Regions from separate parts of the Streptomyces sp. S063 genome, predicted to be linked through region 1. Evidence: predicted binding sites of a transcription regulator. Region 1 holds the regulator's gene; each other region holds the start of a gene.
The links. The regulator HrcA, encoded in region 1, represses chaperone genes, less so after heat shock. The targets are predictions, from matches to a motif close to TTNGCACTCNGNNNNNCNGAGTGCNAA.
Positions count from the first base shown of each region.

Region 1 (10,132 bases):
CTCCGGCGGGGCCCTGGCCTCCCGCGACAACTACGCCGTCCACCTCATCGAGGAGGTCCGCCAGGCCCGCAAGGTCCTCGGCGACGACCCGCGCCCGGTCCGTACGGTCTTCGTCGGCGGCGGGACGCCCACACTTCTCCCCGCCGCCGACCTCGTCCGGATGCTCGCCGCGATCCGCGACGAGTTCGGGCTCGCGAACGACGCCGAGATCACCACCGAGGCCAACCCCGAGTCCGTCGACCCGGCCTACCTCGAAGCCCTGCGCGAGGGCGGCTTCAACCGGGTCTCCTTCGGGATGCAGAGCGCCAAGCAGCACGTCCTGAAGATCCTCGACCGCACGCACACCCCCGGCCGCCCCGAGGCCTGCGTCGCCGAGGCACGCGCGGCGGGCTTCGACCACGTCAACCTCGACCTGATCTACGGCACCCCCGGCGAGTCCGACGACGACTGGCGGGCCACCCTGGACGCGGCGATCGGCGCGGGCCCCGACCACGTGTCGGCGTACGCCCTGATCGTCGAGGAGGGCACCCAGCTCGCCCGCCGCATCCGGCGCGGCGAGATCCCGATGACCGACGACGACGCCCACGCCGACCGCTACCTCATCGCGGACGAGGCCTTCGCCGCCGCCGGTTTCGACTGGTACGAGGTCTCCAACTGGGCCACCACCGAAGCCGGCCGCTGTCTCCACAACGAGCTGTACTGGCGCGGCGCCGACTGGTGGGGCGCGGGCCCCGGCGCCCACAGCCACGTCGGCGGTGTGCGCTGGTGGAACGTGAAGCACCCCGGCGCGTACGCCCAGGCGCTCGCCGAGGGCCGCTCGCCCGGCGCGGGACGCGAGATCCTCGCCGAGGAGGACCGCCGCGTCGAGCGCATCCTGCTGGAGCTGCGGCTGCGCGAGGGCTGCCCGCTGGACCTGCTGAAACCCGACGGCCTCGCCGCCTCCCGCCGCGCCCTGACCGACGGGCTGCTGGAGCCGGGACCGTACGACAAGGGCCGCGCGGTCCTCACCCTGCGCGGGCGGCTCCTCGCCGACGCCGTCGTCCGCGACCTGGTCGACTGAGGCGGCCCCGGAGACCCGCGCTCACGGCTTGCAGTCCTTCGCCGTCAGCGGCGGGGCCACCCCGGCCGGCTTGCCGCACACCAACGTCCGCTCCGCGCTCGGCCCCGGCCGGACCACCTTGACGATGTTCAGGCCGTGCACATTGTCGGAGACCGAGGACCGCGCCCGGCTGAACGAGATCGTCCCCGTCGGCATGTTGTTGAGGTCCACCGTGTGCAGCGTCGCCCACGTCTCCGCAGCGCTCCGCCGCTTGTCGCCGCGCGCCGCCGCGTCGTACAGGGCGGCCGTGGCGCTGTACGAGATCACGGTCTGCCCGCTCGCGAACAGGTCGTCCTCGTACGCCGGACGCCCCGAGACCAGCGCGGTCACCTCGCCCTCGGGGTGCAGCCGCCGCAGCGTGCGGTACGCGTCCCCGTAGAAGCCGAGGTTCTTCCCCCGGTCCAGCGGGGCGAGCGAGGAGTGGTAGAGCGTGACGTTGGCCGCGATGGACGTGGAGTCGTCGAACGTCCCCTTCGTCAGATCGTCCCCGGTGAACACCGTCATCCGCCGGTCCGAGCATCCGGTGGTCTCCGACAGACCCCGCATCAGCGTCGGTACGTCCTCGACGCGCCCGGCGAAGTACAGCGCGTCGGGCACCCGCTCGGCCCGGCAGATGGTCGTCAGGGGAGTGTTCAGGCTCGCCCCGCCCGCCAGGTCGTACGTCACGTCCTTCCCCGGCTCGAACCCCGCGTCCCGGAGCATCTTGCCGCCCGCGTCCCGCTGCTCGGCGGTGTACCGGTCCAGGTCCCCGTTGCGGTCCTCGCGCGACAGCACGATCGCGTGCGGGCGGTCGAGGCCCTTCGCGATCTGCCGGGCGACCAGACCGAGCGCATGCGTCTGCTCCTCGTCCGTCGCCGCGAGACCGAAGTAGTTCGGGTACTCGCGGGGCAGGTCGCTGCTGGAGTTCGTCGTGTTCACCAGCGGCAGCCCGGCCTCCCGGAGCAGCTTCGTCGCCTTCTCGCTCTCCTGGGTGTTGCGGCCGAGACCGACCACCCCGACCACCGTCGGATCCCGCCGGGCCACCTCGATGATCTTCTCCACGGCGGTGAGCTGCCGCAGCATGCCCTCCCCGCCGTTGGCGGTCAGCACCCGCAGCTTCACCGACCGGCGCACGGTCTTGTTCACCGCCCGCTGCTGGAGATAGACCCCGGTCAGCTCCTCCAGCCCCTTGCGGGTCGCCTCCCGGTTCTTGCCCGTGGCGGTGAGCGGACCGGCGTACACGACCGTCACATACGCGTCGCCCGCCTCGATGTCGTCGTTCTCCTCGCGGATCGCCTGCTCGATCCGCTCGAACGTGATGCCTTCGCCCGCCCCGTTCAGTTCCAGGTCGTTGCCCCGCGCGAAGAGCACCTCGGGCGCGGTCGCCACCCCCACGCATTCCCGGTCGCCGTCCGGCCCCTGCCAGATCGCGTCCGTGTTCCGGTCGGTCAGCGGCCCGTGGCAGTACGTGTCGCGCCAGTGCCCCGCCCACAGGAACGCCCCCAGCAGCGAGCCCACGACGGCCACCGCGATCGTCGCCCGCGACATCACCCACCACGCCCAGGTCCGCCGCACCCTGTAGGTGACGAGCTGGGCGTGCGCGTGCTCATGGGTCAGCTTCTCGGTGGACAGCGGCAGCAACAGCACCCACGCCAGGGTCGCCGCCGCCACCGGCGACTGGCCCAGGCTCAGATCGTCCACCCAGCGCTCGTAACGGGCCCGCGCCCCGGACGAACCGGTCGGCGCCCCCGGACCCGGCCGCTCCGGCGGCAGCGGCGGGGTGTGCCGCATGATCTCGGAGGCCGGCAGCGAGGCGAGCAGCAGCAGCGGATCGACCTCACTGCGCCGCGATCGTACGTTGTTGATCGCGTTGATCAGCAGGATGCCGCCGTTGTCCTGCGTGGCCCGGGGCAGGAACACCACCGGCGGGACCGTGCGCTTGCTGCGCCGCCAGTCCAGGGAGTGCGGGCGGTAGTTGTGCCGCAGATCCTCCAGCAGCGCCTGCACCCGCAGCTCCAGATGGAACTGGCGCGCGTGCTCGTCGCCCGCCCCCGCGTCCGCCACCCGCTCCGCGACCGCCGCCGCCCTCGCCCGGATCACCCGCCACGAACCGCTCGGCGAGAACCACGACCAGCCGTCCGACGGATAGCCGGTGCTGGACGCGGCCAGCGAGGAGGTGGTGGCGAACCAGCGGCTCGCCCGGCGCAGCCACAGCAGCGGCGGCGCTGCCCGGCTCGCCACGCCCACCACGGCGAGCCCGATCAGCGCGGCCGCCGCCACCAGGGCCGTCAGCAGCCAGTCGATCTCCCCGAGCAACACGCTGAGCAGCGCGATGAAGAGTGCCCCGACGAACGTCTCGGGCCGCACCGACTGCCGCAGCGCGTCCCACCGGGTCGCCCCGCGCGGTCGGCCGGACCGCCAGCGCAGCCGGCTCAGCTGCTCCAGGATCCTTTCCTCGCGGACCTCGGCGGCGTTTCCGTCGGACTGCTCGACCACCGTCGCGGTGGCCTGCTCGATCGCCCCGAGCAGCCGGGAGCGCGGAAAGGCGAAGTTCTTGTACTGGGTGTTCTCGCGGGTCTCCCACGGCTTCTCGGAGAGCGTGCGCACCATGTCGAGCGCCGCCTCGTACGGGGTCGCCCCCGTACCGTCCAGCAGCCGCACCGGCACCCGGCGCAACTCATTGGCCCGGTGCACCTGATGCACCAACTGCTCCACCCGCGCGTCGATCTCCGGCCCGGCCCCGGCGTCCGCCGCCTGCGCCACCACGAGCGGCATCACCGGGCGGTTGACCCGGTACCGGTCGATCAGCTGCTGCATCAGGTGGAAGACGGCCGAAGCCGCCTCGTTGTCCGCACTGTCCCGCCAGACCTCGCGCGCCATCGCCCCGTGCCCTTCCCCCGTGAATCGCCGGCCGGTTCGCACCCTCGGTAACCCTCAATAACCGATGGTGCGTGTGGGACGCAGGCATTCATAGAGATCGGTACGTGATCGTCCGGCGCGGACCGGCTTCAGCCGGCGGACATCAATCCACAAGGGTGACGAAGTCGATCAATTCCTCCACCCGGCCCAGTAGTTGGGGCTCCAGGTCCTTGTAGCTGCGGACCTTCGACAGAATGTGCTGCCAGGCCGCCCCGGTGTTCTCCGGCCACCCCAGCGCCCGGCACACACCCGTCTTCCAGTCCTGGCCCCTCGGCACCACCGGCCAGGCGTCGATCCCCACCGACGACGGCTTCACCGCCTCCCACACGTCGATGTAGGGGTGCCCCACCACCAGCACATGGTCACCGGTCACCCGCGCCGCGATCCGGGACTCCTTGGAGCCGGGCACCAGATGGTCCACCAGCACCCCGAGCCGCGCGTCCGGCCCCGGCCCGAACTCCCCGACGATCGCCGGCAGGTCGTCGACGCCCTCCAGGTACTCCACGACCACGCCCTCGACGCGCAGGTCGTCGCCCCACACCCGCTCCACCAGCTCCGCGTCGTGCCGGCCCTCCACATAGATCCGCCCGGCCCGCGCCACCCGGGCCCGCGCCTGGGGCACCGCCACCGAACCGGAGGCCGTACGGGTGGGACGCACGGGGCCGCCGGGGGCCGGGCGCACCAGCGTGACGACCTTGCCCTCCAGCAGGAAGCCGCGCGGCTCCATCGGGAACACCCGGTGCTTGCCGAACCGGTCCTCCAGGGTCACCGTCGGACCCTGGGCGGTCTTCTCGCAGCGGATCACCGCCCCGCAGAAGCCGGTGGCGACCTCCTCCACGACCAGATCGGGTTCGGCGGGCACCTCGGGCACGGGGGCGGACCGCTTCCACGGCGGGGTCAGGTCCGGCTGGTAGCTGCGCATGGCCCGACGATAATCGGCCCGCCGTCGTGAAGAACCTCACGCCGCCACGAAGATCCTCAGGCCGTCACCGAGACCCTCAAGCCGCCCCGAAGGTCTCCGGCACCGCTACGGACATCCTCACTCCGTCGCGAACCGCTCCGCCAGCGCCGCCCGTTGCTTCCGGACGAACGCCGCGTCCACCACCGCCCCGTGCCCTGGTACGTACAGCGCGTCCTCGCCGCCCAGCTCCAGCAGCCTCTCCAGCGCGGCCGGCCAGCGCGCGGGCGCCGCGTCCGGGCCCGCCTGCGGATCGCCCGACTCCTCGACCAGATCGCCGCAGAGCACCACCGGAGGCTCACCGTCCGAGCCCGGCACCACCACCGCGAGGTCGTGGCCGCTGTGGGCGGGGCCCAGATCGGCCAGCAGCACCCGGCGGCCGCCGCCCAGGTCGAGCGTCCGCTCCCCGTGCACCTCGTGGTGCGGGACCACCAGCGTGTCCGCCGACCGGGCCGCCTCGTCCTCGGGGACGCCGTGGCGCACCGCGTCGCCGTACAGCCCCTGCCCGCCGTCCCGCAGCAGCGCGGTCAGCCCCGCCGAGCCGTACACCCGCACCCCCGCGAACGCCGCCGTGCCCAGCACATGATCGAAATGGGGGTGGCTCAGTGCGATATGCGTCACCCTGCGGCCGAGCAGCGCCTCCGCCTGCCGCCGCAGCTCGACGCCCTCGCGCAGCGTCGAACCCGTGTCGTACAGCAGCACCCCCTCCGCACCGGCGACCAGCGCGACGGTCGCGTCCCAGCCCGGGAGCCGCCGCCGGCCCACACCGTTGCCCAACCGCTCCCACCCGAAGTCTTCCCAAGCGACGTCCATACCAGGACGCTATCGGCAACGACCTGCGCGGTCCCGTGGCGGGGCGGCCGGTCGCCCTTGCCCGAGCCCCACCCCACCCCCGTACACTGACGACGGGATTGCTGGCACTCGTACGCACCGAGTGCCAGTCGGAGACCGGAGACATACAGCTGGAGGTGTGCGCGATGCTCAGCGAACGCAGACTCGAAGTGCTGCGCGCCATCGTCCAGGACTACGTCGGCACCGAGGAGCCCGTCGGCTCCAAGGCGCTGACCGAGCGGCACCGGCTGGGGGTCTCCCCGGCCACCGTCCGCAACGACATGGCGGTGCTGGAGGACGAGGGCTTCATCGCCCAGCCGCACACGAGCGCGGGGCGCATCCCCACCGACAAGGGGTACCGCCTCTTCGTCGACAAGCTCGCGGGCGTCAAGCCGCTGTCCTCGCCCGAGCGCCGGGCCATCCAGAACTTCCTCGACGGCGCGGTCGACCTCGATGACGTGGTCGGCCGGACGGTGCGGCTGCTCGCGCAGCTGACCCGGCAGGTCGCCGTCGTGCAGTACCCCTCGCTGACCCGCTCGACGGTGCGGCACGTGGAGCTGCTCTCGCTCGCCCCCGCCCGGCTGATGCTCGTCCTGATCACGGACACCGGCCGGGTCGAACAGCGTATGATCGACTGCCCTGCGCCGTTCGGTGAGGCATCGCTCGCGGATCTGCGGGCCCGGCTCAACAGCCGGGTCGTCGGACGCCGCTTCGCGGATGTCCCGCGCCTGGTGCAGGAGCTGCCGGAATCCTTCGACAGCGAGGACCGGGGGACGGTTTCCACGGTTCTTTCCACCCTCCTCGAAACCCTGGTCGAGGAGACGGAGGAGCGGCTGATGATCGGCGGCACCTCCAACCTCACCCGCTTCGGACACGACTTCCCGGTGATGATCCGGCCGGTGCTGGAAGCACTGGAGGAGCAGGTCGTCCTGCTGAAGCTGCTCGGTGAGGCCACGGACTCCGGCATGACCGTACGGATCGGGCACGAGAACGCCCACGAGGGGCTCAACTCCACGTCCGTCGTCGCGGTCGGCTACGGTTCGGGCGACGAGGCAGTCGCCAAACTCGGCGTGGTCGGACCGACCCGCATGGACTACCCCGGAACGATGGGAGCGGTACGCGCAGTGGCACGTTACGTCGGACAGATCCTGGCGGAGTCGTAAGTGGCCACGGACTACTACGCCGTACTCGGCGTGCGCCGCGACGCATCTCAGGACGAGATCAAGAAGGCATTCCGTCGGCTCGCCCGCGAGCTGCACCCGGATGTCAACCCGGACCCGAAGACCCAGGAGCGGTTCAAGGAGATCAACGCCGCTTACGAGGTGCTCTCGGACCCGCAGAAGAAGCAGGTCTACGACCTCGGCGGCGACCCGCTCTCCGCGAACGGCGGCGGTGGCGGCGGCGCGGGCGGTTTCGGAGCCGGCGGCTTCGGCAACTTCTCCGACATCATGGACGCCTTCTTCGGCAACGCCGCGCAGCGCGGGCCCCGTTCGCGGACCCGGCGCGGCCAGGACGCCATGATCCGGCTGGAGATCGACCTCAACGAGGCGGCCTTCGGCACCACCAAGGACATCCAGGTCGACACGGCCGTCGTCTGCAACACGTGCAGCGGCGAGGGCGCGGCCCCCGGCACCTCCGCCCAGACCTGTGACATGTGTCGCGGACGCGGCGAGGTCTCGCAGGTCACCCGGTCCTTCCTGGGCCAGGTCATGACCTCGCGCCCCTGCCCGCAGTGCCAGGGCTTCGGCACCGTCGTGCCGACCCCGTGCCCGGAGTGCGCCGGCGACGGCCGCATCCGCTCGCGGCGCACGCTCACGGTCAAGATCCCGGCCGGTGTCGACAACGGCACCCGGATCCAGCTCGCCGGAGAGGGCGAGGTCGGCCCCGGCGGCGGCCCGCCCGGCGACCTGTACGTCGAGATCCACGAGCTGCCGCACTCCGTCTTCCAGCGGCGCGGCGACGATCTGCACTGCACGGTCACCATCCCCATGACGGCCGCGGCCCTCGGCACCAAGTGCCCGCTGGAGACGCTGGACGGCCTGGAGGAGATCGACATCCGGCCCGGTACCCAGTCCGGCCAGTCCGTCCCCCTGCACGGACGCGGGATCACGCATCTGCGCGGTGGCGGCCGGGGCGACCTGATCGTGCACGTCGAGGTGATCACCCCGTCCAAGCTCGACCCCGAGCAGGAGCGGCTGCTGCGGGAGCTGGCGAAGCTGCGCGGTGAGGAACGCCCCCTGGGTCAATTCCAGCCAGGTCAGCAGGGCCTCTTCTCCCGTCTGAAGGACGCGTTCAACGGCCGCTGAACCGCTTTTGGCCTTTCACCGCACCGCCCGCCGGTTCTCCACCGGCGGGCGGTGCGGCGTTCGGCGGGAGAACCGGTCAGACCGTCGGCTGGCTGATTCGGCCCCGTGTCAGGGGACGTGGCACGATGCGCACATGTCCTCCGAGTTGACCGATCTCTGCCGGTATCCGATCGTGCAGGCCCCCATGGCGGGCGGTGCGTCCGGACCCCAGCTCGCCGCGGCCGTCGCCGAAGCCGGCGGGCTCGGGTTCCTGGCCGCCGGGTACAAGACGGCGGACGGGATGTACAACGAGATCAAACAGCTCCGCCGGCTCACCGCCGGCCCGTTCGGTGTCAACCTCTTCATGCCGCAGCCCGCACTCGCCGACCCCAGCGCCGTCGAGGTCTACCGCCACCAGCTCGCCGGCGAGGCCGCCTGGTACGAGACCCCGCTCGGCGACCCGGACAGCAGTGGCGACGACGGCTACGAGGCGAAGGTCGCGATCCTGCTGGACGATCCGGTCCCGGTCGTCTCCTTCACCTTCGGCTGCCCCACCCGCGACACCCTGGACGCCTTCGCCCGCGCGGGTACGCACACCATCGTCACGGTCACCTCCGCCGAGGAGGCCCAGAACGCCCAGTGGGCCGGCGCCGACACCGTCTGCGTCCAGGGCGTCGAGGCGGGCGGCCACCAGTCCACCCACCGCGACGACCCGCAGATCGACCAGACCGGCACCGGACTGCTCTCCCTCCTCGCCCAGGTCCGCGAGACCGTGCAGATCCCGATCGTCGCCACCGGCGGCCTGATGCGCGGCTCCCAGATCGCCGCAGTCCTGGCGGCGGGCGCGGACGCCGCCCAGCTCGGCACCGCCTTCCTGGCCTGCCCCGAGTCCGGCGCGAACCTGCTGCACAAGCAGGCACTGACCAATCCCCTGTTCGTCCGCACCGAACTGACCCGCGCCTTCTCCGGGCGGCCCGCCCGCGGCCTGGTCAACCGCTTCATCCGCGAACACGGCCCGTACGCCCCCGCCGCCTACCCCCAGGTCCACTACGTGACCAGCGGGCTGCGCCGGGCCGCCGCCAAGGCCGGGGACGCCCAGGGCATGGCCCTGTGGGCCGGACAGGGCCACCGGATGGCCCGCGAACTGCCCGCAGGCGAGCTGATCGAACTGCTCGCCGCCGAACTGGAGGCCGCCCGGGCGGCCCTGAGCATGAGGAGCCCCCGGTGACCGCACCGGTCTTCGTCGTCGAGCGGATGCCCACCGGGCCGGAGTTCGTCCTGGACGGCCCCGAAGGACGGCACGCCGTCTCCGTCAAGCGGCTCCAGCCCGGTGAGGACGTGGTCCTCACCGACGGACTCGGCCACTGGGCGGAGGGCGTGGTCCGCGCCGCCGAGGGCAAGGACCGCCTCACCGTCACCCTCCACACGGGCGTGGCGGAGGAGCCGCAGCCCACACCCCGGATCACCGTCGTCCAGGCGCTCCCCAAGGGCGACCGGGGCGAGCTGGCCGTCGAGACGATGACCGAGACCGGCGTCGACGCGATCGTCCCCTGGCAGGCCGCCCGCTGTATCACCCAGTGGAAGGGCGACCGGGGCGCCAAGGCCCTGACCAAGTGGCGCAGCACGGCCCGGGAGGCGGGCAAGCAGTCCCGCCGGGTGCGCTTCCCCGAGGTGGCCGACGCCATGACGACCAAGCAGGTCGCGGCCCTGCTCGCCGAAGCCGACTTCGCGGCCGTCCTCCACGAGGACCGCGACCACGACAGCACCCCCCTCGCCACCGCCGAACTCCCGGCCGAGGGCTCGATCGTGCTCGTCGTCGGCCCCGAGGGCGGCGTCTCCCCGCAGGAACTGACCGCCTTCGCCGAGGCGGGCGCCCGCCCCTACCGGCTCGGCCGCAGCGTGCTGCGTACCTCCACGGCGGGAACGGCGGCGACGGCACTGCTGCTGGGACGCACCGGCCGCTGGGGCTGAACCGGTCCGGGAGAGGGGCCGGCGGGGGACGACGAGGCCCGGCGGCCCGGCAAGAGGCTCTAGCATGAGCCGTACTGATCACCAGCGAAC
Region 1 covers NZ_CP021707.1:2,086,036-2,096,167, reverse strand. The annotation lists gene hemW (radical SAM family heme chaperone HemW) at 1-1,060, shown strand, start outside; gene CCZ36_RS09575 (ABC transporter substrate-binding protein) at 1,082-3,958, opposite strand; gene CCZ36_RS09570 (DUF3097 domain-containing protein) at 4,101-4,919, opposite strand; gene CCZ36_RS09565 (MBL fold metallo-hydrolase) at 5,037-5,768, opposite strand; gene hrcA (heat-inducible transcriptional repressor HrcA) at 5,933-6,949, shown strand; gene dnaJ (molecular chaperone DnaJ) at 6,950-8,092, shown strand; gene CCZ36_RS09550 (nitronate monooxygenase) at 8,226-9,299, shown strand; gene CCZ36_RS09545 (16S rRNA (uracil(1498)-N(3))-methyltransferase) at 9,296-10,042, shown strand.

Region 2 (10,132 bases), 2.1 Mb from region 1:
GACCGGCGCGGAGCCGGAACCGATCAGAAGTCCATGTCACCGCCCGGCATGCCGCCCGGAGCGGCCGCGCCGGCCTTCTCGGGCTTGTCGGCGATGACGGCCTCGGTGGTGAGGAACAGCGCGGCGATGGACGCGGCGTTCTGCAGGGCGGAGCGCGTGACCTTCGCCGGGTCGAGAATGCCCTCGGCGATCATGTCGACGTACTCGCCGGTCGCGGCGTTGAGGCCGTGACCGATCGGCAGGTTGCGGACCTTCTCCACGACGACGCCACCCTCGAGACCACCGTTGACGGCGATCTGCTTGAGCGGGGCCTCCAGCGCGAGCTTCACGGCGTTGGCGCCGGTCGCCTCGTCACCCGTGAGGTCGAGCTTCTCGAAGACGGCCGAGGCCTGGAGCAGAGCCACGCCACCACCGGCGACGATGCCCTCCTCGACGGCGGCCTTGGCGTTGCGCACCGCGTCCTCGATGCGGTGCTTGCGCTCCTTGAGCTCCACCTCGGTGGCGGCGCCGGCCTTGATGACGGCCACGCCGCCGGCCAGCTTCGCGAGGCGCTCCTGGAGCTTCTCGCGGTCGTAGTCCGAGTCGGAGTTCTCGATCTCGGCACGGATCTGGTTGACGCGACCCTGAACCTGGTCGCTGTCACCGGCGCCGTCGACGATCGTCGTCTCGTCCTTGGTGATGACGACCTTGCGGGCACGGCCGAGCAGGTCCAGGCCGGCGTTCTCCAGCTTGAGACCGACCTCCTCGGAGATCACGGTGCCGCCGGTGAGGATGGCGATGTCCGCGAGCATGGCCTTGCGGCGGTCGCCGAAGCCCGGGGCCTTGACGGCGACGGACTTGAACGTGCCCTTGATCTTGTTGACGACCAGGGTGGAGAGCGCCTCGCCCTCGACGTCCTCGGCGATGATCAGCAGGGGCTTGCCCGACTGCATGACCTTCTCCAGCAGCGGGATCAGGTCCTTGACGCTGCCGATCTTCGAGTTGACGATCAGGATGTACGGGTCGTCGAGCGACGCCTCCATACGCTCCATGTCGGTGGCGAAGTACGCCGAGATGTAGCCCTTGTCGAAGCGCATACCCTCGGTGAGCTCCAGCTCCAGACCGAAGGTCTGGGACTCCTCGACGGTGATGACGCCTTCCTTGCCGACCTTGTCCATCGCCTCGGCGATCTTGGCGCCGATCTCGGTGTCGGCGGCGGAGATGGAGGCGGTCGAAGCGATCTGCTCCTTGGTCTCCACGTCCTTGGCCTGCTCCAGCAGAGCGGCGGAGACGGCCTCGACGGCCTTCTCGATACCGCGCTTGAGGGCCATCGGGTTGGCACCGGCGGCGACGTTGCGCAGACCCTCGCGGACGAGCGCCTGGGCGAGAACGGTGGCGGTGGTCGTACCGTCGCCGGCGACGTCGTCCGTCTTCTTGGCGACCTCCTTGACCAGCTCCGCACCGATCTTCTCGTACGGGTCCTCGAGCTCGATCTCCTTGGCGATGGAAACACCATCGTTGGTGATCGTGGGCGCGCCCCACTTCTTCTCGAGGACGACGTTACGGCCCTTGGGGCCGAGGGTGACCTTGACGGCGTCGGCGAGCTGGTTCATCCCGCGCTCGAGACCGCGCCGTGCCTCCTCGTCGAACGCGATGATCTTGGCCATGTGAAGTGGTCCTCCCGGACAGGGGTGGATTGCTCCGGACCGAGAGGCGCCCGCGACGGACGGCCTGCGTGCGTGGTGGTTCCTTGCCCCACCGCGCCTGCGGGCCTCACCGGCCCGGTCCAAGTTTCTGTCACTCTCACCTGGAGAGTGCTAACGCCAATGATTAGCACTCGACCCCCGAGAGTGCAAGCGCCTTCGGCCGGTGCCCGCCATGCGGTCGAGGGCGCGGAGCGCGACCGGCTCCCGGACGCGCGCACGTCGTCGCCCCCCCTTGAACGCGCGTAAGGCCCGATCCCCTGGAATTCGCCGATCCCGGGGTCGGGCCCTACGTGCGTGAGTGGTGTCGTCGGACGACCGCGCCGAGCTCAGCCGACGGCGAGCTTGACCATGTCGGCCTGGGGCCCCTTCTGGCCCTGCGAGATCTCGAATTCAACTCGCTGCCCCTCTTCGAGGGTGCGGTACCCGTCCATCTGGATCGCGCTGTAGTGGACGAAAACATCCGCACCACCGTCGACCGCGATGAAGCCGTACCCCTTCTCCGCGTTGAACCACTTGACGGTGCCCTGAGCCATGCCTAACTCCCCTATTACTGGCCCTTGCACGGGACCGCACTTCGCGGGCCCGGGTCGGAACTCACCCTCCGACAGGAGAGGGTGCGCGGCGCCGCAGCGCGTCGACCGCGGCTGAATGTATCCGCCCAACTGCCCTCTGCAACAGGTCAATCGGACGAGAATTCCGGGCGCGGCGGAACACGCGAATATGCGGGTTTGCTGAGATTTACGGGCAAGTCGGGCCAGGCAAAGGGCACTTATGCCGCAAGAGGTTCAGGTACTTTGGCTGCTTCTTATCGGGGCCGGGCGCATTCTCATATGCGGGCGGCACGGGCAGCGGATGGGGCTTCCCCAACTGTACCGCGCTCAACCATGCAGAATTGCCCCCTCCGCTTCTCTCGCGGAGGGGGCAACAGGGGTCACACAGAGGTGCGGCGGGGGCCGCCGTGGAGCGGCCCCGGGCGGTTCAGCAGCCGCCGGCCACCGCGGGGATGATCGAGACGCCGGCGCCGTCCGGGGTGGCCGCGTCCAGGCCCCCCTCGAAGCGCACGTCGTCGTCGTTGACGTACACGTTCACGAAGCGGCGCAGCTTGCCCTGGTCGTCCAGGACGCGGGCCGCGATGCCCGGGTGGTCCTTCTCCAGGGACTCGATGACCTCGGAGAGCTTCGTGCCCTCCGCCGGCACCTCGGCCTGGCCGCCCGTGTACGTACGGAGGATGGTGGGGATGCGGACCTTGACGCTCATGGTGGTGCCCTTCTTCCTTCGTTACGGGGTGGTCGTCAGGCGGTGCCGAGGCCCGCGGCGCGGAACGCGTCCAGGCTCGGCTTGATGGTGGCCGTGGCCTGCGAGGTGGCGGAGACCGCGTCGAGCGTCTTCAGGCCGTCGCCGGTGTTGACGACGACGGTGGTGAGCGCCGGGTCGATGACACCGGCCTCGATGAGCTTCTTCGTCACGCCGAGCGTCACCCCGCCCGCCGTCTCGCCGAAGATGCCCTCGGTGCGGGCCAGCAGCTTGATCGCGTCGACGACCTGCTCGTCGGTGACGTCCTCCACCGCGCCGCCGGTGCGCCGGGCGATGTCGAGGACGTAGGGGCCGTCGGCCGGGTTGCCGATGGCCAGCGACTTGGCGATGGTGTTCGGCTTCTGGGGCCGCACGACGTCGTGCCCGCCCTTGAAGGCGGCGGAGACCGGGGAGCAGCCCTCGGCCTGGGCGCCGAAGACCTTGTACGGCTTGTCCTCGACCAGACCGAGCTTGATCAGCTCCTGGAGCCCCTTGTCGATCTTCGTGAGCTGCGAGCCGGACGCGATCGGGATGACGATCTGGTCGGGCAGCCGCCAGCCGAGCTGCTCGCAGATCTCGTACGCCAGCGTCTTGGAGCCCTCGCCGTAGTACGGGCGGAGGTTGACGTTGACGAAGCCCCAGCCCTCGCCGAGGGGGTCGCCGATCAGCTCGGAGCAGAAGCGGTTGACGTCGTCGTAATTGCCCTCGATGCCGACCAGTTCACCGCCGTACACCGCGGCCATGACGACCTTGCCCTGCTCCAGGTCGTGCGGGATGAACACGCAGGAGCGCAGTCCGGCGCGGGCGGCGGCGGCGCCGACGGCCCCGGCCAGGTTGCCCGTGGAGGAGCAGGAGAGGGTGGTGAAACCGAAGGCGCGGGCGGCCTCGACGGCGATCGCGACGACGCGGTCCTTGAAGGAGTGCGTCGGGTTGCCGGAGTCGTCCTTCACGTACAGGCCGCCGGTGACGCCCAGCTCACGGGCGAGGTTGTCGGCCTTGACCAGCTTGGTGAAGCCGGGGTTCAGGTTGGGCTTGTCCGCGACGTCGGCGGGGACGGGCAGCAGCGGGGCATAGCGCCAGATGTTGTCCGGACCGGCCTCGATGCGCTTGCGCAGTTCCTCGGCGGAGCCGGTGGGCAGGTCGTAGGCCACTTCGAGGGGCCGAAACAGGACGCACAGGCGAAGAGGGGGCCGAGCTCGAAACGCTCGCCGCACTCGCGGCAGGAAAGCGCCGCGGCGGGACCGAGGTCCACGGGGGCGGTGGTGGCATTACCTGCAATGGTCTGAACAGCCATGATGGCGGAGGCCCTTTCTCCTCATCTTCCTCGCGACGCATTTCGCCGCAAGACGGAATTGGCACCTTCCCCACCGTGACCTCGCGGTCGGCAGGAGGGTTGCCGGGACTTCAACGGGCCGTTCCCTCAGTCCCTCTGGATGAGCTCTATGGCGCTGGATCTTCGATCCAGGCGTTTATGTGCGCTCCGACCCCGACATGCGACGGTCATCCGCGTTGTTCAAGACTGTAACCGAAGCACCGGACCGTTGAGATAGTCGTCCGAACCGCGAGATGGATCACACACAGGGAGTGCCGACCGTGCTCGAAGAGGTGGAACGCTGGCTGACCAGGCGTTCCTGGTCGTCCGGCGACCGCCCGCTCAACCGGCTCACCGACGCCCGGGCCGCCGACCCGCGCCGTACGTCCGTGAGCGTGGTCCTGCCCGCGCTGAACGAGGAGGCCACGGTCGGCGCGATCGTGGCGACGATCCGCCGCGAGCTGATGGAGAAGATCCGGCTGGTCGACGAGCTCGTGGTGATCGACTCCGGATCCACCGACGCCACCGCGGCGGTGGCCCGGGCGGCGGGCGCGCGCGTGGTCCACCGGGACGCGATCCTGCCCCGGATCCCGGCCGTGCCCGGCAAGGGCGAGGTGCTGTGGCGCTCACTCCTGGTGACCAGCGGGGAGATCGTCTGCTTCGTGGACGCCGACCTCAAGGACTTCTCGGCGGACTTCGTCTCGGGCACGGTCGGCCCGCTGCTCACCGATCCCACGGTCCAGTTCGTCAAGGCGATGTACGACCGCCCGCTCGGCGGCAGCGCAGGTCAGGGCGGCCGGGTCACTGAACTGGTGGCACGCCCGCTGCTCAATCTGCACTGGCCGCAGCTGGCCGGTTTCGTACAGCCGCTGGGCGGCGAGTACGCGGTGCGGCGGTCCCTGCTGGAGCGGCTGCCGTTCCCGGTCGGTTACGGAGTGGAGCTGGGGCTGCTCGTGGACGCGCTGCACACGGTGGGCCTGGACGCGCTGGGCCAGGTCGACGTCGGTGTACGCGTCCACCGCCACCAGGACGGTCAGGCGCTGGGCCGGATGGCGGCGGCGATCTACCGCACGGCCCAGCTGCGGCTCTCCCGGGGCCACCTGGTGCGGCCGGTGCTGACCCAGTTCGAGCGCGGCGAGGAGGGCTTCGTACCGCGCACCCATGCGGTGGACACGGAGGAGCGGCCGCCGATGCGGGAGATCGCGGAGTACGCGGAGCGCCACGCGGCGTGAGCGGGCGAGGGGCGGCCGTCCGGGGCGGACCCGCGGCGTGGGGCGGCGGGACGCGTGCCCCCGCGAGCGGGACGCGTGCCCCTGCGAGGCGTTTGACGGCTTCCCGAACGGGCTAGGTTCCGCTACATGGTCTCCGAGCACACGTCTTCCTCGCATGCCCAGGTCCTCGTCGCGTCCAACCGCGGCCCGATCACGTACACACTCGACGAGGACGGGACGCTGGACTCCAAGCGCGGCGGCGGCGGTCTCGTCTCCGGGCTGAGCGCCGTCGACGACAAGCTGTGGGTGTGCGCCGCGCTGGGTGACGGTGACCGCGAGGCGGTACGCCGCGGGGTCGGCGAGCCGGGCGTGCGGATGCTGGACATCGACGCCGAGGTGCACGCCGACGCGTACAACGGCATCGCCAACTCCGTGCTGTGGTTCGTCCACCACCTGCTGTACCAGACACCCGTCGAGCCGGTCTTCGACACGGAGTTCCGGCGGCAGTGGGCCGCGTACGAGGCGTACAACCGGGCCTTCGCCCAGGCGCTCGCCGAGGAGGCCGGGCCGGAAGCGGCGGTCCTGGTCCAGGACTACCACCTGGCCCTGGTCCCCGGCATGCTCCGCGAGCTGCGCCCGGACCTGAGGATCGGCCACTTCTCGCACACCCCGTGGGCCCCGGTGGACTACTTCCGGCTGCTGCCCGACGACATCGCCGAGCAGCTGCTGCGCGGCATCCTCGGCGCGGACCGGGCCGCGTTCCTGACCCGCCGCTGGTCGGACGCGTTCATCGGCTGCTGTACGGAGATCCTCGGCGGCACGGGCCGCACCAGGATCGGGGTGCACGGCCTCGGGGCCGACGCGGACTTCCTGCGCCGCCGCTCCCACGAGGCGGACGTGGACGAGCGGATGGCGGCGCTGCGCGAGCAGGTCGGCGAGAACAGGAAGACGATCGTGCGGGTGGACCGCACGGAGCTGTCCAAGAACATCGTGCGCGGCCTGCACGCGTACCGGACGCTGCTGGAGACCCGCCCCGAGTGGCGCGAGCGCGTCGTCCACATCGCCTTCGCCTACCCCTCCCGCCAGGACCTCTCCGTCTACCGGGACTACACGGCGGCGGTCCAGTCACTGGCCACGGAGATCAACGGGGCGTACGGCACGGATGGTTGGACGCCGGTCGTGCTCCACGTCAAGGACGACTTCGCCCGCTCGCTGGCCGCGTACCGACTGGCGGACGTGGCCCTGGTCAACCCGATCCGCGACGGTATGAACCTGGTCGCCAAGGAGGTCCCGGTCGTCTCGGACCACGGCTGCGCCCTGGTGCTGTCGCGGGAGGCGGGGGCGTACGAGGAGCTGGGCGAGGACGCGATCGTGGTGAACCCGTACGACGTGACGGGCACGGCGGAGGCCCTGCACGAAGCGCTGACGATGAGCGTCGACGAGCGGTCGGGCCGCACGAAGCGGCTCGCGGAGGCGGCGACCGCGCTCCCGCCGCAGCGGTGGTTCCTGGACCAGCTGGAGGCGCTGCGGCAGGAGTGAGACCCCTCGCGGCTTCACAGCCGCTCGGCCAGGGCCGCCGCCCGGTCGTGTCTACAGGCGGTCCGCCAGGGCCGCCAGGAAGTCCACCACCGCGGCGGGGCCCGGCACCGACAGGTCGGCCCGCTCGGCCAGTTCGGGCACCTCGGCGCTGCCGCTGCACACCAGGAGGCCGGGGACACCGTCCGGGCCCTCGCCGCGCAGCTTCTCCACGGCGGCGAACGCGGCGAGGTCCCCGAGGTCGTCGCCCGCGTAGATCACGGACTCCGCGTCCAGCTCCGCGACGAACCCGGCGAGCGCGACGCCCTTGTCCATGCCGGGCGGGCGCAACTCCAGCACCAGCCGACCCGGTTCGACGATCAGCCCGTGCTTGGCGGCCAGCTCGCCGAGGGGCCCGCGCAGCGACTCGAAGGCCGCCTGCGGGTCCTGCGCCCGCCGGGTGTGGACGGCGAGGGCCTGCCCCTTCTCCTCGATCCAGGTGCCGTTCCAGGCCCCGACGTCGTGGAGTACGCCCGGGAGTTCGGCGCGCACCGCCGTGACGCCCGGATGCGGGGCGGGGGCGCGGACCGTGCCGGTCACGGCGTCCCAGCGCTCGGCCCCGTAATGTCCGAGCACGACGAGGCGCTCCAGGCCGGGGACGCCCGCGAAGCCGCCGTAGCGCACGGCGACGCCCGCCGGGCGGCCGGTGATCACGGCGATCGCGGCGACCTTCGGCGCGAGCGCGGCGAGCGCGGCGACGGTGCCGGGGTGGGCGCGGGCCTGCTCGGGGTCCGGGACGATGTCGGCGAGCGTGCCGTCGAAGTCGAGGGCGACGACCGCGCGGTCGGGCCGGGCCAGAACGGCGTCGAGCCCCTCGCGGCCGGCCGGGGTGGTCGGGTTCGGAAGACGTTCCGGGTGACTGCCCATGGGGCGAGCCTAAGCCCTGGACCGGTCGACCACGAGCCCTGCCCCGGGCGGAACGCCCCCTACTCGGGGGAGCCCGCCAGCTCGACCGGCCGGGGCCGCAGCGCGAACAGGGCCGGCAGGACGGCGGAGCCGGCGGCCAGGAGCGCGGCGGCCGCGACGACGAGGCCGAGCGTTCCCCAGGGCACCACGACGGCGGTCGTGACGCCCAGCAGCGCCAGCGCGCCCCACACGACCAGCAGGTTCACCGCGGCGACCAGGCCCCCGAGCACCGCGCCCACCCCGACCGCCGCCACCGCCTCGGCCACGACGAGCCGCAGGACCTGCGGGACGGTGGCCCCGGCGAGTCGGAGCACGGCGAGGTCGCGCCCCCGGTGGGAGGTGGCCATCACCAGGGTGTTGGCCAGGGCGGTCCCGGTGGCGAGCAGAGCGATGCCGAGGATCATGCGCAGGCCGGTGCGCGTGGGGTCGTCCGGGCCGGGGGCGGCCGCGGGCGGATCGTCAGCGGGGCGGGCATCCGGCCCCGGACCGGTCGGGGCCGGCCGCTCCGCGGGGGTCTCCACCCGCGTACCGGTGTCGGCAGCGGCGGTGTTCAGCGCGGCGGCGACGGCGCGCCGGTCGCCGCCCGGAGCGACCTTGACGTCGATCCGGTCGGTCTCCGCGCCCCCGGCATTGCGCGCGGTGACGTAGACGCCGTTGTCGCCGGTGCCGGTGGCCAGGACGGCGGCGATCCGCAGCGACCTCTCGCTCCCGTCGCCGAGCCAGACGGTGACCCGGTCGCCGACCCGGGTGGTCAGCCACTCCTCGTTGACGACGATCGAGCCGTCGTCGAGGTCGGCGAGCCGGCCGGCCGTCACGGGCGGCTTCGCCACGTCTGCCAGCCGGGCGGGGTCGACCGCGCGGGCCTTGGAGGAGACGAGGGCCGTGTCCTCTTCGAGGACCGTGACGGCCGTCGACCGCGAGGCGCTGACCACGGCCCCGTCGATGTCCCGCACCCGCTCCAGCAGGGCGGTGGCGAGCGGCCGGCCGTCCTGTTCCGACGTCACCACGAAGTCGGCGATCGTGACGGTGCGCGCCTCGGTGGCCCTGGCCTCCTCCAGTGTGGCGACCGTGCCCGTCAGGGAGGCGGCGAGGGCGACGGTGATGAGGACGGGCGTGGCGACGGCGGCGGTCCTGCGCACCCCGGCGGCGGTGTTCTCCCGGACGAGTACGCCGGTGGCGCCGGGCAGCCTCGCGGGCAGCCAGGTCAGCAGCCGGCCGACCGGGCGCACCAGGACGGGCGCGAGGAGGGCGCAGCCGACGATGAGGAGCATGGGCCGGGTGACATAGGACTTGCGGCCCAGCAGATCACCGGGGTCGGTCGCCAACGCCAGGGCGGGCAGGCCCAGTCCGAGGAGCAGGACGAGAACGGCGGCCACCCAGCGGCTCACCGGCATCACGCGGCTGTCGACGGCCGCCTCGCGCAGCGCCTCGGTCGGGGCGGTACGTCCGGCCCGGTGACAGGAGACGAGGGCCGCCGCCGTGGCGACGGCCACCCCGGCCCAGAAGGCGGCGTGCAGCGGCCAGGACGGGTCCCCCAGGGCGAACCAGGACGGCGCGAGGCCCGCCTCCGTCATCCGGCGGACCAGCAGGGGCGCGCCCGTGGCCCCGAACAGGGTGCCCGCCGCCGAGGCCGCCACCCCGATCAGGACCGATTCGGCGAGCACCGTACGGCGGATCTGGCCGGGCGTCGCACCGGCGGTGCGCAACAGCCCGAACTCCCGCCGTCTTTGGGCCACGGCGTAGGAGAACGTCGAGGCCACGACGGCGGCGGAGACGAACAGGGTGATGCCCGCGGCCGTGCCGAGCAGCGCGTTGACGGAGACCAGGGCCCGGCCGTCGCGGTCGGGGTCGGGATCGGCGCGGCGGCGGTCGTGGCCGGTGAGGACGTCCGTGCCGCTGTCCGGTCCGAGCGCCTCGCGTACGGCGGCGGCGTCGGCGTGCACGACCAGGGCGTCGATGGCCGGGGAGATCCGGGCGGCCTCGTCGTCGGTGAAGAAGACGGCGTCCTCGAAGCCCCGGCCGGCCACGGTGCCGACGACGGTCCGGGTCTCGCCGCCGGCGGGGGTGCGGACCCGGACGCGGTCCCCGGTGCGGAGCCGGGGGCCGCCGGACCCGGTGGTGACGACGACGTCGCCCGGGGCCGCGGGAGC
Region 2 covers NZ_CP021707.1:4,235,784-4,245,915, reverse strand. The annotation lists gene groL (chaperonin GroEL) at 24-1,646, opposite strand; gene CCZ36_RS19590 (cold-shock protein) at 2,012-2,218, opposite strand; gene CCZ36_RS19585 (MoaD/ThiS family protein) at 2,664-2,942, opposite strand; partial or broken gene thrC (threonine synthase) at 2,978-4,272, opposite strand; SAM riboswitch class I at 4,291-4,418, opposite strand; gene CCZ36_RS19575 (glucosyl-3-phosphoglycerate synthase) at 4,572-5,522, shown strand; gene CCZ36_RS19570 (alpha,alpha-trehalose-phosphate synthase (UDP-forming)) at 5,649-7,040, shown strand; gene otsB (trehalose-phosphatase) at 7,092-7,943, opposite strand; gene CCZ36_RS19560 (ABC transporter permease) at 8,003-10,132, opposite strand, start outside.
Region 2: a site for HrcA is predicted at 1,810-1,836, ahead of groL (chaperonin GroEL). Genes of this name have one in related genera too.

Region 3 (10,132 bases), 2.6 Mb from region 1:
CCCGACGCTCCCGCAGCAGCGCCTTCAGCCTCTTCATGCTGAACGGCAGCTCGTCGGTGATCTCGTACCCGGCGACGTACGGCGAGGAGTACCGCCGGTCGCTCGTGATGTACGCGATCGTCTCGTCCACCAGCCGCCCGCCGCACCGCTCCACGAGGTCCGCGACCAGATGGGCCCGGATCACCGCGCCGTCCGGCTCGTACAGATAGCGCCCGACCGGGCCCACCGGCGGGGCCGGCAGCGGGGCGGGGGCGCTCAGGGCCGCCCCGGACGGCAGCAGCGTGGCCCGGAACGAACCGGGCGCGAAGCCCTCCCCGTACCAGAGCACCGCCTCCTTCACGTCCCCGCCGTCCGAGATCCACTCGGCCTCCGCCTCCGGGCCGATCGCCTCGTGCGGGATGCCCGGGGCGATCTTCAGCGCCGCCCTGGGGGCCTTCAGCGCGGCGGCCGTGGCCCAGGACAGCGGCGGTGAGTACGCCTCCGGATCGAAGATCCTGCCGCGTCCGCCGCGCCGCGCCGGGTCCACGAAGACTGCGTCGTACGGAGCGGTGTCGATCTCCGTGACATCGGCGCACCGCACCTCGATCAGCTCCCCGAGTCCCAGCGCCTCGGCGTTGGCACGGGCCACCTCGGCCGTCAGCGGGTCGCGGTCCACGGCGAGCACGGAGATCCCGGCGCGGGCCAGCGCGATCGCGTCGCCGCCGATGCCGCAGCACAGGTCCGCCACGCTCCGCACGCCGAGCCCGGCGAACCGGGCGGCGCGGTGGGCGGCGACCGAGGTACGGGTGGCCTGCTCGACCCCGTTGGGCGTGAAGTACATCCGGTACGCGTCCTCGGCCCCGAACTTGGCGACCGCCCGCTGCCGCAACCGGGCCTGGCCCAGGGCCGCCGACACCAGCTCCGCCGGGTGCGTGCGGCGCAGCCGGGTCGCGGTGGCCAGCTCGTCCGCCGGGTCGTGGTCGCGCAGCTCGGCCAGCAGCTGTTCGCCCTCGGGGGTGCGCAGCGCGGCGAAGGCGGCGCGGGCGGGGTCGTCGGCCGAGGAGGCGGAGGGGGTCGTTGCGTTCACCCGGTCCATTGTGGGCCAGGCCGGGCGCGCCGGGTCCCTGTGGGCCGCCCGGGGGACGGCGCCGGTCCGCTCGGGTGTCGGAAAGGGCACCCGGGTGGGCGGCTGGCAGGATGCGGCGCCATGCAGCTAGTACGACAAAACGAAAAATCAGCCGTAAAACGGCGCAGGTCGGGCGTCGTCGTGCTGGCGGCCCTGCTGGCCGCCGCCGTCGCCTCCGGATGCGCGGCGGAGCCGGACGGCAGCGGCACGGGGACTCCCGGCGCACCCGCGAAGCCCACCGCGGGCCGGTCGGGCGAGGCGGCCCCGCAGGCCGGGCCCGCCCGGGCCCCGGACGCGTACGCCGAGACGGTCAGGAAGAAGCAGGCCGCACGGGCCGTCGCGGCGAAGAAGTGGGGGCTGGCCAAGACCCCGCTCGCGGCCCCCGAGCCGCCGGCGGTCAAGCCGTCCATCACCACCCGCAAGGGCTTCGAGGTCCGGAACGACAAGGGGCTGCCGCCCGTCTTCACCACCGTCCCGACCAAGGAGAAGATCGTCTTCCTGACGATGGACGACGGGGCGGAGAAGGACCCCGAGCTGCTGCGGATGATGACCGAACTCGCCATCCCGTACAGCGCGTTCGTCAGCGACTACGTCATCAACGACGACTACGGCTACTTCAGGAAGATGCAGCGGCGCGGGGTGACCATCAGCAACCACACCCTCAACCACCGCTATCTGCCCGGCCTCTCCTACGCCGAGCAGAAGCGGGAGATCTGCGGCCAGCAGGACAAGATCCTCAAGAACTACGGCAAGCGCCCCACCCTCTTCCGCCCGCCCTACGGCAACTACAACCGCGACACCCTCGTCGTCGCCAAGTCCTGCGGGATCACCGCCGTGCCCCTGTGGTCCGCCGAGGCCTTCCCCGACCGCATGGAATGGCGCGAGTGGGACAAGGACCTGCACCCCGGCGACATCGTCCTCACCCACTTCCGGGGCAAGGAGGACTGGAAGGGCTCCATGCCCGACATGATCCGCCGCGTCATGAAGACCATCACGGACAAGGGGTACGCGGTGGCGAAGCTGGAGGACTACGTCTGACCCGTCCCGGTCATCCGTGCGGCTCCGAAGTGCGCGCTCAGCCCCGCTGAGCGCGCACGCGTCGCTGTCGCCGCCGTTGCGGCAGGGCGGGGAGGCGCAAGCGGGGGCCGGGGCTGATCCGACGGAGCCCCGATCGAGACGGCGCGCGGGTGGTGAATTGGCACTCCGCTTGACCGAGTGCTAATCGCGGTCATAGTCTCGGGTCTGGCACTCCCCCCTGGAGAGTGCCAGCAGCACTCTGCGCGACAGGGACAGGTCCGGCACCCGCGACGACGGATCGGTTCGGTCGCCACCCACAGACTGTTAAACCCCGTGAGATCTCCGAAGGGGGAGACCGGATCGTGTCGACCACCAGCTCCAAGGTTGCGATCAAGCCGCTCGAGGACCGCATTGTGGTCCAGCCGCTCGACGCCGAGCAGACCACGGCTTCCGGCCTGGTCATTCCGGACACCGCGAAGGAGAAGCCCCAGGAGGGCGTCGTCCTCGCCGTGGGCCCGGGCCGCTTCGAGAACGGCGAGCGGCTTCCGCTCGACGTCAAGACCGGCGACGTCGTCCTGTACAGCAAGTACGGCGGCACCGAGGTGAAGTACAACGGCGAGGAGTACCTCGTCCTTTCGGCCCGCGACGTCCTCGCGATCGTCGAGAAGTAATTCACCCACGTTTGCATGTGTTCTGCGCCCCTGGCCCCCAGCGAAATAACTAGCCGGGCGGCGAGGGGCGCAGTTCATTTTGAGAGGGATACAGCCCATGGCGAAGATTCTGAAGTTCGACGAGGACGCCCGTCGCGCCCTTGAGCGCGGCGTCAACAAGCTTGCCGACACGGTCAAGGTGACGATCGGCCCCAAGGGCCGCAACGTCGTCATCGACAAGAAGTTCGGTGCCCCCACCATCACCAACGACGGTGTCACCATCGCACGCGAGGTCGAGCTCGACGACCCGTACGAGAACCTCGGCGCCCAGCTCGTCAAGGAGGTGGCGACCAAGACCAACGACGTAGCGGGTGACGGCACCACCACCGCGACCGTCCTGGCCCAGGCGCTCGTCCGCGAGGGTCTGCGCAACGTCGCCGCCGGCGCCTCCCCGGCCGCCCTGAAGAAGGGCATCGACGCCGCCGTCAAGGCCGTCTCCGAGGAGCTGCTCGCCACGGCCCGCCCGATCGACGACAAGGCCGACATCGCCGCCGTGGCCGCGCTCTCCGCGCAGGACCCGCAGGTCGGCGAGCTCATCGCGGACGCGATGGACAAGGTCGGCAAGGACGGTGTCATCACCGTCGAGGAGTCCAACACCTTCGGTCTGGACCTGGAGTTCACCGAGGGCATGGCCTTCGACAAGGGCTACCTGTCCCCGTACATGGTGACCGACCAGGAGCGTATGGAGGCCGTCCTCGACGACCCGTACATCCTGATCCACCAGGGCAAGATCGGCGCCATCCAGGAGCTGCTGCCGCTGCTGGAGAAGGTCATCCAGAGCGGTGGCTCCAAGCCGCTCCTGATCATCGCCGAGGACGTCGAGGGCGAGGCGCTCTCCACCCTCGTCGTCAACAAGATCCGCGGCACCTTCAACGCCGTCGCGGTGAAGGCCCCGGGCTTCGGCGACCGCCGCAAGGCCATGCTCGGTGACATCGCCACCCTCACCGGTGCGACCGTCATCGCCGAGGAGGTCGGCCTCAAGCTCGACCAGGCCGGTCTGGACGTGCTCGGCACCGCCCGCCGCGTCACCGTCTCCAAGGACGACACGACCATCGTCGACGGCGGCGGCAACGCCGAGGACGTCAAGGGCCGCGTCAACCAGATCAAGGCCGAGATCGAGTCCACGGACTCCGACTGGGACCGCGAGAAGCTCCAGGAGCGCCTCGCGAAGCTGGCCGGCGGCGTGTGCGTCATCCGCGTCGGCGCCGCCACCGAGGTGGAGCTGAAGGAGAAGAAGCACCGCCTGGAGGACGCCATCTCCGCCACCCGCGCCGCGGTCGAGGAGGGCATCGTCTCCGGCGGTGGCTCCTCCCTCGTCCACGCGGTGAAGGTCCTGGAGGGCAACCTCGGCAAGACCGGCGACGAGGCCACCGGTGTCGCGGTCGTCCGCCGCGCCGCCGTCGAGCCGCTGCGCTGGATCGCCGAGAACGCCGGCCTGGAGGGTTACGTCATCACCTCCAAGGTCGCCGAGCTCGACAAGGGCCAGGGCTTCAACGCCGCCACCGGCGAGTACGGCGACCTGGTCAAGGCCGGCGTCATCGACCCGGTCAAGGTCACCCGCTCCGCGCTGGAGAACGCCGCGTCCATCGCGTCGCTGCTGCTCACGACCGAGACCCTGGTCGTCGAGAAGCCGGCCGAGGAAGAGGCCGACGCCGGTCACGGCGGCCACGGCCACTCCCACTAGTACGGCCCGTACCGCCCGTACCGCTCTCGGTACGCCTGAGGCCCGGTGCCCCCGTCGCGGGGGCACCGGGCCTCGGTGCGTTCCGGCCCTGATCCGCCGGACATCCCCAACGGGCGATCACGCGATCACAGGACGGTCGGGTGCGGCAGGGGCAGGGGCAGGGGCAGGGGCAGGGGCAGGGCCGGGGCCGAGCAACTCCCGTACCGCTACCGCGGACCGTACGTGCGCCCCGCCCGCGAGGTGACGTCGCCGAGCAGCCCCCGCGGCACGACCTTGACCAGCCCCATCAGCGCCTTGTAGCGCGGGTCGGGGATCGACACCGTCTTCCCCCGGGCCAGATCCGCCAGCGCCGAGGCCACCAGCTTGTCCGCGTCGAGCCACATCCAGTCCGGGATGTTGTCCGTGCCCATCCCGGCCCGCTCGTGGAACTCCGTCCGCACGAGCCCGGGGCACAGCGCCATCAGCCGCACCCCCGACCCGGCCAGATCCCGCGCCGCGCCCTGGGTGAACTGCACGACCCAGGACTTCGACGCCCCGTACGTACCGCGCGGCACGAACGCCGCGACGGACGCCACGTTGACGACCCCGCCCCGGCCCCGTTCCCGCATCCCGGTGACCGCCGCCGAGGTCAGCCGCAGGACCGCCTCGCAGTGCACCTTCAGCATCGTCAGCTCATCGGCCATGGACACTTCCAGGTAGCGCCCCTTGTTGCCGAACCCGGCGTTGTTGACCAGCAGGTCGATCGGGTGCGTGCGGTCCGCGAGCCGCTTCTCGACCGCCTCGATACCGCCGTCCGTGGACAGATCGGCGCGCAGCACCTCGGCCTCGATGCCGTGCCGGTCGTGCAGTTCCGTGGCCTGCTCGCGCAGCCGCTCGGTGTCCCGCGCCACCAGCACCAGGTTGTGGCCCTGGGCCGCGAGCCGCCGTGCGAACGCGGCCCCGATGCCCGCCGTCGCGCCTGTGATCAGTGCAGTCGTCATACGCGGCACGTTAGTGCCCCGCGTGGTCCGGGACCTCACCCGCCCGCTGCCCCTTCTCCACCACCACGAACTGGCCCATCATCCCGTCGTCCTCGTGGGACAGCAGATGGCAGTGGTACATGTATGGGACATCCGGATCGGACGGGCCGTCGAAGCGCAGGGCGATCCGCACGGTCGTGCCCATCGGCACCGCCACCGTGTCCTTGCGGCCCCGCAACGCCGGCTCCGGCCGCTTCCCGTTCACGTCCAGCACCCGGAACTGCACATCGTGCACGTGGAAGTTGTGCGTCATGTCGCCGCCGTTGCGCAGCGTCCACACCTCCGTCGTGCCCCGGGTGACCGTCCCGTCGATCCGGTCCATCGCCATCGGCTTCCCATTGATCCCCGACTTGCGCAGCTCGAAGTGGCGGGTGCGCACCGCGTCGTCGGCCTCCGGCAGCTCAAGGCCCCGGTCCGCGGCCAATCGGTCCGGCACCCCGGGGGAGGGGCGCAGCCGCTCGGCCGCCCGCAACTGGAGTACGTCGAAGGAGTCGTCGCCGCCGTTGAAACGCCGCTCCCAGCCGTTCCCGTCGCGCCACGGGTAGCTGCGCAGCACCGTCCGCTCGCCCGGCCGCATCGTCACGACGACCTCCGCCCGCTCACCCGGCGAGAGCTGCACCCGGTTCATCGACGCGGGCGCCGCGAGCAGCCCGCCGTCCGTCCCCACCAGGTCGAAGGCGCGGTCGTCGTCGAAGCCGAAGGTGTAGATCCGGGCGGTCGACGCGTTCAGCAGGCGCAGCCGTACGCGCTCGTCGCCGACCTGGGCGTACGGGTCGAGCGTGCCGTTGACCATCGTCCGCTCGCCCAGGAAGCCGGTGTTGGCCAGGAACCGGTGCCCGTGGTCGAACTTCGCGCCGTCGAAGGTGACGTCCTGCACCATGACCGGCAGATCGTCCACCCCGTACGTCTTCGGCAGCGCGAGCCGCCCGGAGTTCTCGTCGTCGAGCAGGAACATCCCGGCCAGGCCCCGCTGTACGTGCTTCTCCGTCGCCCCGTGCGGATGCGGGTGGTACCAGAGCGTCGAGGCCGGCTGGTCGACCTTCCAGTGCGGGGTCCAGGTGGAGCCCGCGTCGACCGTCTGGTGCGGTCCGCCGTCCATGGCGGCGGGCAGGTGCATCCCGTGCCAGTGCACACCGGACGCCTCGTCGAGGGCGTTGCGCACCCGGACCTTCACCCGCTCGCCGCGCTTCGCCCGCAGGGTCGGGCCCAGATGGTCCCCGTTGAACCCCCACGTCGGCGTCGCCGCCCCCTCCCGGAACTCCGTGCTCCCCGCCTGCATCCGCAGATCGAAGACGCGCGTGCCGTCCTCGTCCACCGTCGAGGGCGCGAGCGGCGGCACCGCCAGCTCGTTGCCGAAGCGGACCTTGCCCACCGTGCTCAGATCGGCGCTCGTCCACCACCACGCGAACGAGCCGCCGATCCCCGCCGTGAGCGCCCCCACCACGACCGTCAGCGTGATCAGCACCCGCTTCAGCCGCCGTCGTCCCCTGGTCTTCTCCATGCTCGTCAGCATTTCGAGCCGACCGTGCCCCGGGCATGGGGCAGACCCCTGAACGGCCCCCGACCGGGCCACGAGGTCCGGCCGGGGGAGATCCCTCAGTACGGGGCAGGGTTCCGTACGGGTCAGGGGGAGGCGGCGAAGGACAGCATGCGGGCCTCGCGCACGGGCTTCTGGTTCTCGTCCCCGCTCATGTGCGTCGAGGTCAGGACGAGCCGTCCGTCGACGTAGGCCGTGTGCCCCATGAACATCTCGTACTCCCACGCGGCGGTCGCCTTCGGGTGCTTCACGACCTCCGTCTCCGTGCCGGCGCCGCGCGGACCCATGAGGAAGGTCCGGCCGGGAGTGCTCGGGCCGGCCGCCTCATAGATGCGCATCGCCTTGCCGTCCTCGGCGCGCAGGGCGTACAGCATGCGCATCTCCTCGGACTTGATGCCCCACAGGAACTTCCCGCTCTTCACGTCGTACGCGCCGACCTGGCTCTGGCCGCCCAGCATGATGAGGCCCTTGTCGACCGAGGCGCCCCGGCAGGGCTGGATGTTCCCGCCGGACCCGTCCCCGGCGCACTCCTCGAAACCTTTGTCCCGGGCGTCGAAGGTGACGCGGTGCTTGCCCTTGGGGTCCAGGACCGTGATCCGCCAGTCGTTCGCGGTGTCCTCGTTGTTGAAGGTGGTGAAGACGACAGGGTCCATGGAGATCAGGCTCCCGAACCTCCAGCCGGTTTTCGTCCGGTAGCGCCACAGGATCTTGCCGGTGCGCGGGTCGAGTTCCCGCACCTGGCCGTAGTTCTCGCCCGGGTCGACGGAGACCATGCACTCCGACGTCACCAGAAGCCGGGCGGCTCCGCCCGCCACGTCGTCGGGGAAGCATGCCCCCTTCTTCTCCGACGGGACCTCGTAGAGCTTGCTCCCGTCGCCCATCCGGTAGGTGACGGCCCGTTGGCCCCGGGCGACGGAGAGGACGTCGCCGCTGATGGCGCTGTAGACGATGAGGGTGTCGTCCTCGTCACCGGGCTCGTCGAGCTTCTTGTGCCACCCCTGCTTCCCGGTCCTCAGATCGATCATCTGCATCTGGTTGCAGCGATTGCCCCGTTCGTTGTCGGGCCTCTCCTTGCGGAAGACCACGACCTTGCCGTCGGGCGTGGGGTTGGCCGGGGTCTCGCACACGGCGGAGGGAAGCGTCACGCTCCAGACCTCGGCCCCGTCCGAGAGCCGGTAGGCCGTCACCTTCCGGTACAGGGCCTGGACGGCGGTGTCGCCGACGATCCACAGGTCGTGGACCTTGTTGATCTGCTTGGGGATGTCGGTCCTGTCGTCCGCGATCCACGCCGACGACTCACCAGGCTTCCGCGCGGCCGCGACCTCCTTCGTCGTCGGAATGTGGCTCAGCTCCGGGCCGCCCGCCCCCGGCGCACGGGAAGGGGACGCCGAACCGGAGGGGCGGGGCGACTCCTTCGCCACCGGCTTCGCGGGATCTTCCCGCCCCCAGTCGGTGAGGCCGTACACCCCGTCGGCCACGACCACGAGCACCAGCGCCACGACCGCGGCGACGACCGGCCCCCGGCCGAAGCGGCGACGCGGAGGCGTCGGCGGCGGGGGCGTCGGCGGTCCGAACCCCTGGGCCCCGCTGCCCGGTTGCGCGCCGCCCTCCGAGGCGTACGGATTACCGGGAACGGGCTGCTGCGGCGGGCCCGGCGTGTACCAGGGCTGCTGCGGATCGGGCATGGTCTTCCCCTCAAGACGTGCCACTCGGCGCGAAGTCCGATTCTCGGGCGCGGGTCACTGGTGGTGGACGCGTCGCCGGACGATCCAGTTCCCGGCCGACGACCGGGAACCGGGGCGCGGGCGGCGCCGCGTCCCCGACCGGCCCCGAATGGCTTCCGGCCCGGCCCTCAGCCCTGCCGTGCCACGTACTCCCGTGCCTTGCGCAGCGCCTCGGGGTGCAGCGCCTCCCCGGCGGCCAGCAGCGAGGGCAGCAGGGTGCGTTCGGTCGTGGACGCCCGGAACTGCAGGGCGGCGGTGACCTCGTGGTCCGGCCGGTGCACGATCTCGATGGGATCCCCGGCGCGGACCGCGCCCGCTTCGATCACCCGCAGATAGGCGCCGGTCACGCCCTGCTGGGTGAACCGCCTGACCCACCCCCGCTCGCCGAGGTGCTCGGCGAAGGTCCGGCACGGGATCCGCCCCGAGGTCACCTCCAGCACCAGGTCCGCCCCCACCCGCCAGCGCTCGCCGATCCGCGCACCGCTGACGTCGAGGCCGAGCGTCGTGAAGTTCTCCCCGAACATTCCGGCGGCCAGCTTCCGGCCGCCCAGCTCCCGCTCCCAGGCGTCCAGATCCTCCCGGGCGAAGGCGTACACGGCCTGGTCGCTGCCGCCGTGATGGCGCAGGTCGCACACCGCGTCACCGGCCAGCCCGCTGCCGCCGACGCCCTTGGGCCCCGGGTCGCGCACCTCCACGGGGCCCTCCACCGGGCGCTTGTCGATTCCGGAGAGGCCGTCCGGGCCGTCGGTCTGTGCGTTGGGCCGGGGACGGCCGATGTTCACGGTCAGCAGCTTCATGCGGTCACGCTAACCGTCCCGAGCTCAAAGAGTCACGCCATTAGTTAGGTCAATCTCCAAGGGTTGCTTATGATGGTGGGGTGATCGAAGCTCGCCACCTCCGTGTCCTGCGCGCCGTGTCCACCACCGGCTCGTTCTCCGCCGCAGCCCGCGAACTCGGCTGCACCCAGCCCGCCGTCAGTCAGCAGATGAAGGCCCTGGAGGCCTCCATCGGCACCACGCTGCTGATCCGCACCGGACGCGAGATGCGCCTCACCCAGGCCGGCGAGGCGCTGGTGCGGCACGCCTCCGGCATCCTCGCGGGGCTGACCGCCGCCGAGGAGGAGGTCGCCGCCATCGCCGGACTGCGGGCCGGCCGGGTCCGGCTGGTCTCCTTCCCCAGCGGCAGCTCCACCCTGGTCCCGGGCGCGCTGGCCGCGCTGCGCGCCGAACACCCCGGCACCCGCGTCTCGCTCGTCGAGGCCGAGCCACCGCGCTCGGTGGACCTGCTGCGCGAGGGCGACTGCGACATCGCGCTGGCGTTCCGTTACGGGGCGGCC
Region 3 covers NZ_CP021707.1:4,648,711-4,658,842, forward strand. The annotation lists gene CCZ36_RS21725 (THUMP-like domain-containing protein) at 1-1,075, opposite strand, end outside; gene CCZ36_RS21730 (polysaccharide deacetylase family protein) at 1,187-2,143, shown strand; gene groES (co-chaperone GroES) at 2,485-2,793, shown strand; gene groL (chaperonin GroEL) at 2,891-4,516, shown strand; gene CCZ36_RS21750 (SDR family NAD(P)-dependent oxidoreductase) at 4,723-5,496, opposite strand; gene CCZ36_RS21755 (multicopper oxidase family protein) at 5,507-7,036, opposite strand; gene CCZ36_RS21760 (outer membrane protein assembly factor BamB family protein) at 7,159-8,757, opposite strand; gene CCZ36_RS21765 (MOSC domain-containing protein) at 8,925-9,593, opposite strand; gene CCZ36_RS21770 (LysR family transcriptional regulator) at 9,674-10,132, shown strand, end outside.
Region 3: a site for HrcA is predicted at 2,301-2,327, ahead of groES (co-chaperone GroES). Genes of this name have one in related genera too.